Regions from separate parts of the Alcanivorax borkumensis SK2 genome, predicted to be linked through region 1. Evidence: predicted binding sites of a transcription regulator. Region 1 holds the regulator's gene; the other holds the start of a gene.
What was found. The regulator sigma-54, encoded in region 1, starts transcription at its own class of promoters, with help from an activator protein. The targets are predictions, from matches to a motif close to TGGCACNNNNNTTGCTNT.
Positions count from the first base shown of each region.

Region 2: a site for sigma-54 is predicted at 2,912-2,929, ahead of ABO_RS09930 (TorF family putative porin). Genes of this name have one in related genera too.

Region 1 is NC_008260.1:610,317-615,652, forward strand. It holds gene ptsN (PTS IIA-like nitrogen regulatory protein PtsN) at 1-114, opposite strand, end outside; gene hpf (ribosome hibernation-promoting factor, HPF/YfiA family) at 130-429, opposite strand; gene ABO_RS02865 (RNA polymerase factor sigma-54) at 540-2,003, opposite strand; gene lptB (LPS export ABC transporter ATP-binding protein) at 2,141-2,866, opposite strand; gene lptA (lipopolysaccharide transport periplasmic protein LptA) at 2,863-3,462, opposite strand; gene lptC (LPS export ABC transporter periplasmic protein LptC) at 3,437-3,994, opposite strand; gene ABO_RS02885 (KdsC family phosphatase) at 3,991-4,494, opposite strand; gene ABO_RS02890 (KpsF/GutQ family sugar-phosphate isomerase) at 4,495-5,336, opposite strand, start outside.
Region 2 is NC_008260.1:2,203,572-2,208,907, forward strand. It holds gene ABO_RS14285 (methyltransferase family protein) at 1-248, shown strand, start outside; gene ABO_RS09915 (YiiX/YebB-like N1pC/P60 family cysteine hydrolase) at 148-876, opposite strand; gene ABO_RS09920 (M14 family zinc carboxypeptidase) at 1,156-2,202, shown strand; gene ABO_RS09925 (hypothetical protein) at 2,308-2,790, shown strand; gene ABO_RS09930 (TorF family putative porin) at 3,005-3,718, shown strand; gene ABO_RS09935 (endonuclease/exonuclease/phosphatase family protein) at 3,910-4,857, opposite strand; gene ABO_RS09940 (copper chaperone PCu(A)C) at 4,924-5,336, opposite strand, start outside.

The DNA of each region.
Region 1 (5,336 bases):
GCTGCCACAGCTGGCAGCTGCCAGCTGTGCAACCTGGTCAAGCAGTTGTTTCTTGCTGCTGGCCTGCACGCCGTGATGGGTGCGGGCCAGAGTCAGTAGTTCGCGAACTCGCATAATTGTCGCTTTGGGTTAGTGACCGTGCTTGTGGCTGACGGCTTTTTCTTTGTGTTTAAGAATCTGACGATCCAATTTGTCCGTCAGTTTATCGATCGCAGCATACATGTCATCTGCCTCAGCGGTGGCAAAGACATCGGCCCCGGAAATATGAATTGTGGACTCGGCTTTGTGGCTTTTGGGTTCCGGGGAAAGAATCACCTGGATGCTGGTAATTTGGTCGAAATGGCGCTCAAGGCGGGAAAATTTATCTCCCACATAAGTGCGCAAGGCATCGGTAATTTCCAGGTGATGACCGCTGATATTAATTTGCATGGCTGGCTCCTTTACCTGTTTGAGAAACCCGGGATAAAGACCTTGTTTATTCAGCCTTTCAGGCTGGCCTCGCAAGGTTTTCCCCGCGTTCCTGGGTCCGTTCTGGCGCTCTACACTAAACGTTTACGGGCGCTAGAAGACGGTATTCTCATCGCTTCTCTGTATTTGGCGACGGTCCGGCGCGCTACATTGATTCCCTGCTCATTGAGCAAGCTCGCCAGCTTGTTATCACTGAGTGGCTTGCGGGGATTCTCTGCAGCGACCAGTTTCTTAATAATGGCACGAATAGCAGTGGAGGAACACTCACCGCCGCCGTCGGTTCCCACATGACTGGAAAAGAAATATTTCAGCTCAAAGACGCCGCGTGGTGTCATCATGTATTTCTGATTGGTGACCCGGCTGATGGTTGACTCATGCATTTCAACAGCATCGGCAATATCCGCCAAAACCAGGGGTTTCATGGCTTCATCGCCATAATCGAAGAACCCTTGTTGCACGTCCACGATGCGGGTGGCCACCTTGAGCAAAGTGTCGTGGCGGCTTTGCAGGCTCTTGATGAACCATTTCGCTTCTTGAACGCAATTGCGCAAATATTGCCCGTCTTCACCGCTGGTGGTACGGGCAATGCTCGCGTATTGCTGTTGCAGGTTGACCCGCGGAAGGACGTCGTCGTTTAGGCTCACCTGCCAGCGACCTTGATGTTGGCGGACGATCACGTCAGGAACGGCGTAGTCCACTTGAGGTTCGCCAATTTGCTCACCGGGGGCTGGGTCCAGGGTGCGCAGTAGGGATAAAGCCTCTAGAAGGACCTCTTCAGAGAGTTGAAGGGTGCGGCGCAGTGCGGTGTAATCGTGCTTTTCTAGTAGGTTCAGATGTTCCAGTAGGGCAGAGGCTTCGTCGCGCAATGGGGTGTCCGCTGGCAGTTGGCGCAGCTGGACGCCGAGGCAGTCAGCTAGGTTGACGCTGGCGACGCCCACCGGGTCGAACTGTTGCAACCGGTGCTGCACGGCAAGCACTTCATCGTGCTCCAGTTCGTCTCCTTCGGTGAGTAGGTCTGGCTGGGCATTCACCATGTCGACGATATCGCTTAGGGGGGCAGTGATGTAACCACGGTCGTCCAGGGACTCGATAATCGTTATGGCGATTATCCGGTCTACATCGCTCATGGGGGTGAGGTTTAGCTGCCAGAGCAAGTGGTCCTGTAAGTTGCCGGAAACGGCGTGTCGTTGCTGCCATTCGTCGGCATCGTCGGGGAGTGCGGCGCTGTTGCTGGTGCTCTGGCCGGAATAGACGTCATCCCATTCGGTTTCCACCTCGGGCTCGTCTTGTATCAGTTCTTCTAGGGCGTTATCACGGTCGGTGTCGAGCTCTTCATCCTGACGTTCTTCGTCATGCTCGGGGAGGGCATCGTCACCGAAATCGTCTGCCAATTCCAGCAGGGGGTTGCTCTCTACTGCTTGCTGGATTTCCTGGCGCAGGTCTAAAGTGGATAGCTGCAAGAGGCGAATGGCCTGCTGCAGCTGCGGTGTCATGGTGAGCTGCTGGCCAATTTGTAATTGTAGTGTGGGCTTCATACTGCTCAGTATTCTGCTAGTCCCCAAAAAACCCAGGATAGCAGTCTATCTACACGCTAAGCAATATTTGTGCCAGGTGAAACTGTGTGCTAGGGATGACCGCAAGTCACAATAGAAGAGAGGATTTGCGGCGGACCTTATAGTCTGAAATCGGCGCCCAGATAGACGTCTCGCACTTGTTGGTTGGCAAGGATAATATCCGCGTCACCGGAGGCGATGATGTGGCCAGCGCTGACGATATAAGCGGTGTCACAGATATCCAGGGTCTCGCGTACATTGTGGTCGGTGATTAAGACGCCGATGCCGCGTTCTTTGAGGTGGCGAATGATGCCTTTGATGTCGTTAACCGAGATGGGGTCAACGCCAGCAAAAGGTTCGTCCAGCAGAATGAAGTCAGGGTCTGTGGCCAAGCCTCGGGCGATTTCCGCGCGGCGGCGCTCGCCGCCGGACAGGCTCATCCCCAGCGAATCGCGGATGTGCCCGATGTGGAATTCCTTGAGCAGGCCTTCCATGCGCTCGTGGCGTTCTGCTTTGCTAAGCTCCTTGCGGGTTTCTAGGATGGCCATGATGTTCTCTTCCACCGTTAGACGGCGAAAGATACTGGCTTCTTGAGGCAGGTAGCCAATCCCCCGCTGGGCGCGACCGTGCATAGGCAGGTGGGTAATGTCCGTGTCGTTGATTTCAATGCGACCGGCATCGGCCTCCACTAGCCCAACAATCATGTAGAAGCAGGTGGTTTTGCCGGCCCCATTGGGCCCCAGTAGCCCGACAATTTGGCCGGCTTCTACATCCAGGGAAACGTCTTCGATAACCCGGCGACCCTTGTAGCTTTTTGCTAGGTGATGGGCGCGTAAATGGCTCATGGTGTGTTGGGCTCCGCCTTAGGTGATGCGCTGTCGCTGCCTTCACTTTGGGTGTCGTTTGGGTTGCTGTTATTCGCTTCAATATTCGCGTCGACAGGGGCATTGGTTGTCTGGTTTTCGGCGGGGATTACCAGCCGCACCCGTTGGTCACCTTCACTGCTGGCGTCCACTCGCTTGGAGTCTAGGCTGTATTCTACCTTGGCGCCCTCGAAAGTGTTGCCCTGGTGTTCGATGTAGGCATCGCCGGTCAGGACCAAGGTGCGAGCTTTAATATTGTAAACCAGATTTTCAGCGTGGGCGTTAAGGCCTTCACCCTCTTCCATGCGCACCGGGGTGCCGGTAGCTTCCACCCGAACCAGCTCGCTATTTTGGGTGAACATGCGCATTTCATCGGCAAACAGTTTGCGCTTGCCTTGAATCAGTTCCACGTTGCCGCTGTACACGCCGCTGCCGGCACTCTGCTCGAAACGACCGTTGTCTGCCGTGACCTGGATCGTGCCTTCCATGGGGGCGGCCTGAACGCCCAAGGGGAAAGCTATAAGCAATGCCAGTACGGCGAGATTGCAGGTGCTATGAAGCCGGTGCTTCAAATTCACTCTTTACTCCTTGTTTTAGTTCCAGAACGCCCTTGTTGAGATCTGCTTCCAGGGCGCCAGCACGGGTCTGGCCGGAGTCAAACCGCATTTCTACGTCGCCGGGGGTGGTGGCGATGTTAGTGTCGCTGTTGAAATGCAGTTCTTCTGTATTCACGGTCATTTTCTGGATCGGATTATTCACATTGACCTTGCCAAGAAAAGAGATCAGGTCGCCGTCTTCTTGCACGATGCCTTGCTCGCTAGTGATGGTCCAGCTGCCTTTGTCGTTGGCCATGATCAGTACTGGGGCTTGCATCTTGGTGAGCGGATTGTGGTCGAACTGCACTAAACTGTCCGCAGTTAAGTGGTACTGCAGGCTACCATCTTTTTCGCTGAAGGCTCGCGCGCTAACCTGGTCAGCAATGATTGCCGGTGCCATAGCCACCGCATTGTCTTGGCCAGGCAGAGCGCTGTCCCACTCGTGCAGGGTCATCAGCATCACCAGCCCCAGCAGCAGAATGCCGGTGGCACTTAATAGCCCCTGACGTTTCATGCCGGGCTCCGCAGGGCAAGAATGGCGTCACAGATTTCCCGTACCGCACCCTCTCCACCGCGACGGACAGTGATGTGATTTGCCGCATTTTTGGCGCAGTCGTGGGCGTTGTTTGGGGCAAAACTCAGTTGCGCCCAGAGCAAGGCACTAACGTCAGGTTCGTCGTCACCAGCGTAGCCGGTTTCACTGGCGCGCATGTTCAGCGAGTCAGCCAGAGCTTCCAAGGCGACGCCCTTGTCTTCGCGGCCTTGAATAACATGCTTGATGCCCAGGTCCGCTGCGCGTTTGGCCACCATGGGCGAGTTGCGCCCGGTAATGATAGCTAGGGTGACGCCGCTGGCCGCCAGCTTTTTCAGGCCGTGGCCATCCAGGGTATTGAAAACTTTCAGCTCTTCGCCGTTGGGGCCAAACAGCAGACGGCCATCGGTCATCACACCATCCACGTCAAACGCCATCAAGCGCAAGTTCTGGACATCTATAGGGGGCAGTTGCATGGCCATTTACACTACTCCCGCGCGCAGTAGGTCTTGCATGTTGAAAGCGCCGAGCGGTTTGCCATCACTGTCACAAACCATTAAGCCGTTAATCTTGCGGTTTTCCATGATTTGTAAAGCTTCAGCGGCTAGATGACCTTGGGCAATGGTGATTGGATCAGAAACCATAACCTCGGCAATGGTGGCTTTTCGAATATCGATGTCCCGGTCGAGGATGCGGCGCAAGTCACCATCAGTAAAAATGCCGGCTAGAGTGCCGTCTGTGTGGGTGATGGCGGTCATCCCCAGGCCTTTATGGGTCATTTCCAGTAGGGCTTCGCTAAGCGAGGTGGTAGTGCTGACCACGGGAAGCTGCTCACCAGTGTGCATGATGTCATCCACTTTCAATAGCAGGCGCCGGCCTAGGCTGCCTCCGGGATGGCTGAGGGCAAAGTCTTCCGGTGTGAAGCCGCGGGCTTCTAACAGGGCAATAGCCAAGGCATCGCCCATGGCCAGCGCGGCGGTGGTCGAAGAAGTCGGTGCCAGATTATGGGGGCAGGCCTCTTCCGCTACGGCCACGGTCAGATGTACATCTGACAGTTGCGCTAATGCAGATTGTGGGCGCCCGGTCATGCCGACCAAGGCGGTGCCCTTACGTTTGATGACCGGTAATATGGCCAGCACTTCGGCGGTTTCGCCGGAGTTGGACAGTGCCAGTACCACGTCGTCAGCGGTAATCATGCCCAAATCACCATGGGAGGCTTCGCCAGGGTGAACAAAAAAAGAGGGGGTGCCGGTGCTGGCAAGGGTGGCGGCTAGCTTGCTGCCTACGTGCCCGCTTTTGCCCATGCCGGTGACGATGACGCGGC
Region 2 (5,336 bases), 1.5 Mb from region 1:
ACCGAGCCGCTAAGACGCTGCTGACCCAAGGCGTGTTCGCACTCAGTCGTAATCCGATTTATCTGGGCTTTGCCTGTCTTCACCTGGCCATGGCGCTGGCTCAACACAGCACCGGCATGCTGATAATGTGGGCGCCTGTCATCTGGGTTATCCAGCAGCATGTGATTGCGGCGGAAGAAGCGTTCCATGCCCAACAGTTTGGTGAGCAGTGGCAGGCATATCGCCATAAAGTGCGGCGCTGGCTGTAAATGCCGCATCTCCCCCATCGAGCATGGCGGCTCCTGGAGTCTCAGATTTAATCCATTCCACCGGCCCCAACTTGCCATGCTGTAAACGCATGTGACGGGACCCGAAATGGCCGGGCACCAAAGTGCTGGGCCGGGTGTCCAGAGGCAACCAACCAAGGCGACGGTAAAGCTCTGCCACCAGCTCGGAACAAAACCAACCCCGCTGATCTGAACGCCGGGTATAGCCGGTGAGCACATCCAGCGCATTGCAAAACACATAGTTTTTGTAAGGGCGATGTAGAAGTCGGCGAGCCATACGGACCACCATTCGTTGCTGACGTTCCGTCAGGTCTGGGCCATGCCGGCGGCGCACCGCCACCGCTCCCGAGTAATCCTGGATTTTCCTGTGCAATGGCACCAGAGCCACCCCGGCGACTGGGTAGCCAAGGGTAACGTCTGGGCATTCACTGAGCGTAGTGGACTCCAATACCAACGGCTCTGGCTGGCCCGGCAGATGAAGCACCATGCCAATATGGCTCCAGGGACTGCGCGTAAAAACCCGAATCACATCACTGGTAAAGCCCCGGCCGGAAAAAAGCAGCAAATCCCCCGTACGGAGGGCAAAAGAAAAATCCAGAGATGGTGTCATTACAGACGCTCCCGGTTTTCTGGCTACCGTGAACGAGAAATTAAACAGATCAAATGACAGCCTTCTGACAGTGGCATCACGGTTTGGTGAAAGGGAGAAAAGAACCTCAAGCTTCCAGCTACAACACGGCTCACTTCTGTGTGGAGGCAGATAACGGAATTCCCCCGCGATTTATCGGGTCAGCGCCAAGCACACACGGGTGGGGCTTGCATCGTCACATATCTGTTATCTCCAACCTCTATTCTCAGCAACACCTTGTGCCTCTCTCTTACCCCTCCTATGGAAGACAAGCTCTACTTATTGCAACGCCACCTACCAGAGCTGCTGGAACTCAATGCATTAATACGCCACGGAGAGCGGCACCTTCGCGTCACCACAGTACACCACGTACCCATAGGCGAATTGTCCTTGCCGATACAGGTAATTGAACTAGGCAGCCGTTCGCCCAATGCGCCGGTAGTAGGGTTCTTTGGTGGCGTCCATGGAGTAGAAAGAATTGGCAGCCAGGTACTGCTGTCCTGGCTGCACAGCCTGATTCATCGCCTGCAATGGGATGACCAGCTACATCGCCGCCTAGAAAAAGTACGTTTGGTATTCATGCCGATGATTAATCCCGGCGGTATCTGGCGACGCACCCGCAGCAACCCCAACGGGGTAGATCTGATGCGCAACGCTCCAGTAGACGCCATGGGAAGGGTCCCTTTTTTAGTGGGCGGCCATCGCATCAGCCGCCATTTACCTTGGTATAGGGGAAAAGCCGGCGCTCCCATGGAGCTTGAGGCCCAGGCAGTCATCCGCACGGTACGCGAGAAACTGTTTTCCTCGCCGTTCTCCATGAGCCTGGATTGTCACAGCGGCTTTGGCCGCCGAGATCGAGTGTGGTGCTGTTACGCACGAAGCCACCGACCGATTCCACACATTGCTGAGGTCTACAAACTAAAGCAGGTCTTTGAACAAACTTACCCGAACCATCACCCCTACCTCATCGAGCCGCAGTCAATTAACTACACCACCCACGGAGACCTGTGGGATTACCTTTACGACGACGCTCAGGAACAGCAGCCGGACCGCACCTTCCTGCCATTCACACTAGAAATGGGCTCGTGGCTCTGGGTGCGTAAAAACCCACGCCAAATGCTGGATTTTTTCGGTTACTTCAATCCAATGATCAGCCATCGCCACCACCGGGTTCTACGCCAACACCTACCATTGTTCGAGTTCCTCACCGCTATGGCCAGTAATGCCGGCAATTGGCTGCCCTCTGCCAGTGAACGTAACCTCCTCACCCAAAAAGCCATTCAACACTGGTTTTTGGAAAACCACTGATTCCACCCGGAACTGGCCCTGCAATTGCATCGCCTTGTGCACAAGGTTGGGTCACGACGCGCTCTGCCTTACACTTGCCCTAACTCGACTTTCAGGAAACCAGGTATGAAACCTCTGCTTGTTCCGGCTATTGCTCTGCTTTTCACTGGGTGCCAGCACTTCAGTAGCTACCAACAACCCTACGGTGATAACACCGCCGAGATCACCTTTACCAGCAACGATACAGCAGCGCAGCCTGTTATCTGTGTCCCTGGCGAGGGATTCCAATCCACCGAGTTTTCCATTTCTCAACGGCCCATTGGCGGCGACAGCCTGAATGAGCTAATGGAGGCCATGAAAAAGAGCCCAGAAGTAACGACTAGCTTGGAAGCCTCTAAGCAAGCTCGGATTGGCATTCTCTACAACAAAAAAAGCACCAACAGCACCACGCGGGACCGCTGTCGAGTCGCTCTGCAATTCGAAGCGCTGGCGGGCGAACACTATCAGGCAAAATTTAGTTTCAGTCAGGGGCAATGCGGCCTATCACTAACCGATAGTCGTGGTCGCTCCGCGGACGCCGTACACGTCGACTGGGAATGCCCGTCATAAACACCCCAACTTGGTGCGCCGCACCATTGCGGTGCACCCTCTTCCTTGTTACTGGTACCCCACACCGCTCACCTCGCCCTAATTATACTCAAGCCACTGTTATATAAAGAAAAAACAAAACTGGCACGCTCTCTGCATTCTCTCTTTCGAGCCTGATAGGCGGTGCGCCACCCGCGCACATTTGAACAAATTAGACTTGTTAAGAGGGTTGCACATGAAAAACGTACTTGGTCTGAAGAAAACGCTCATTGCTTCCACTATTGCGGCAGCAAGCGTGGTGGCTCCGTCTATGGCAGCTGCAGAAATCAGTGGTAGTTTGGGGATTGCCAGCATGTACCTGTGGCGTGGTCAGGATGTGTCTGCCGGTACGGCTAACGTTTCCGGCAGCCTAGACTTCACCACCGACGCAGGCTTTTATGCAGGCACTTGGATTTCTTCTGCTGGTACAGCCGTAGCAGGGGGCACCACTTCTACTGAAACCGATTTCTACGTAGGTTTCGGTGGTGAAGCAGGCGGCCTTAGCTATGACCTGTCCTACATCACCTACGTTTACCCGGAATTCGATGTGGGCGCCGGGGAGCTGGGCGAAATTATTCTCGGCCTGGGTATGGGGGGCTTCAGTGCGACCCTATACAGCTATGCTGGCTGGGAGAAGAATATTTCTGATGGGGGTGATGGCTCTACCGATATGAGCTTTGGTGATGACAACTACGTTACCTTGGGCTACGACTACGAAGATTTTGGTATCTTAGTGGGCACCTGGATGTATGAAGCTGACGACAGTGACTACACCCACGTGGACTTGAGCTACTCTCCCATCGAAAACTTGACCTTTACCGTCTCCAAGGTTGTAGATAGCGATAAATTCTCCCCCGTTTCCGATGATCAAGACCCTCTGTTCGTCGTCGGCTACAGCTTCCCGCTATAAACGACAACGCTATTTGAGCGACTCCGGTCGCTCACGATTTTACGCCGCGGGGCTCCTCCCTAGGTCCTCGCAAACACGCAAGCAACCCTGCGGCGTTTTTTTAATTTACGTTTGATGATCAATGCCTGACGCGTAAAAGCAAAGCGGCCCCCACTGACTCAAACAATGCCCCATATTATTTCTTCTAGCGCCTAGCCTCCCGCTACAGGGTTTGTGAAATACACCACCAGTGCATCGTGATCTGATACAGGGCTCACTCCCTTCGAGCGGTACAGACTATCGTAGCGACCCGCATGACCGCGACTCACCGCCACCTGATTAACGAACGCTTTTAAAATAGGAGACACCCAAATATGATCCAGAGCCTGTGGCTGGCATCGATAACGAAAACTGTAGCGTGATTTTTTAGGCAATTCAGCCCAGGTATTCAGCAGCCCCGCCTGCTCAAAACGCCGGTAGCTGGCCGAAAATCGCCCCTGCCCCCAAGTGGTATTAAAATCACCAGCAACAATTAACGGGCTTCTCTGCGCAGCGACCCAATTAGCCAATAATGCCGCCTGAGTTTGCCGTTTTTCATACACCTGTGCTTTCTTTAAATTCTTCGCACTGCGCCAATGCACCACCACCAGCCGGGCCGCTAACGGTGCCTCAATATCGACCACCAAAGGCGGACGCGAATAAAGCGCATGGCCACGCAAGCGTTGGTCTGAAAAAAGGGTGCCAACCGAGCCAATATTTACCGGCGAACGATACATCACCGCCACATCCATACCGGAAGGATCATTACCTTCGCGTAACACTGAACGATACCGATAACCCAGTAATGCCAGCCGTTCTGCAAGCCGGTTCAATACAATCTGGTTCTCCACTTCCTGGAACGCAAGAACGTGCGGCGCGTTCAAGTCCACCACAATAAAGTCCGCTAGCGCATTCAATCTCGCTTCCAGCAACATGGCCGATACAGGGTCATCCAGCTTGCTATGCCTGTGCTCATCACGCAAACGCCACAGATTTAGGGTGGCCAGAGCCCATACCTGATCTGGCGCAGCAGGCACACCTCGGGCAGCAGCAAGCCGTGGACAATCTGCCGTAGCCACCAGCGGAATAACGATGAGTATAATCAGGATTAACAGACGCATATTTATAGTGTATGCGCGCTATCCATTGCGCAGAAGAGGCGCAAACGCAAGTTTGTGTAGGCTCGTTTAAACCTCGGGAGCCTCACGCAACACCGGCAGGTTGGCGCAGATCTCATCCCCTTCCTCCGGCATCAGACAAACCGTGACCGATTCCCCAGGCTGGGGCACTCGCCGAAGTTTCATTAGCATCAAATGGTCGCCGCCCGGTGATAACGAGAAAGATTCCCCCGGTTCCAACATGATGTGGTGCAAATGCCCCATTTTACGAGTGCCATCCTTCAGGGTTTTCATGCTATGCAGCATGGTGTGACCCGCGACTTCACTGCTGGCACCAATGATTTTTACGCTGAACGCGCCGTTATTCGTCACGGTTAGGTAGCCGGCCATGGTCGGCGATACCGGTGGCACAGCCCTCAGCCACCCCTCTGAAATACTCACATCGGCATGGACGATGCCAGAGCACAGAAATGCTGCTAGGG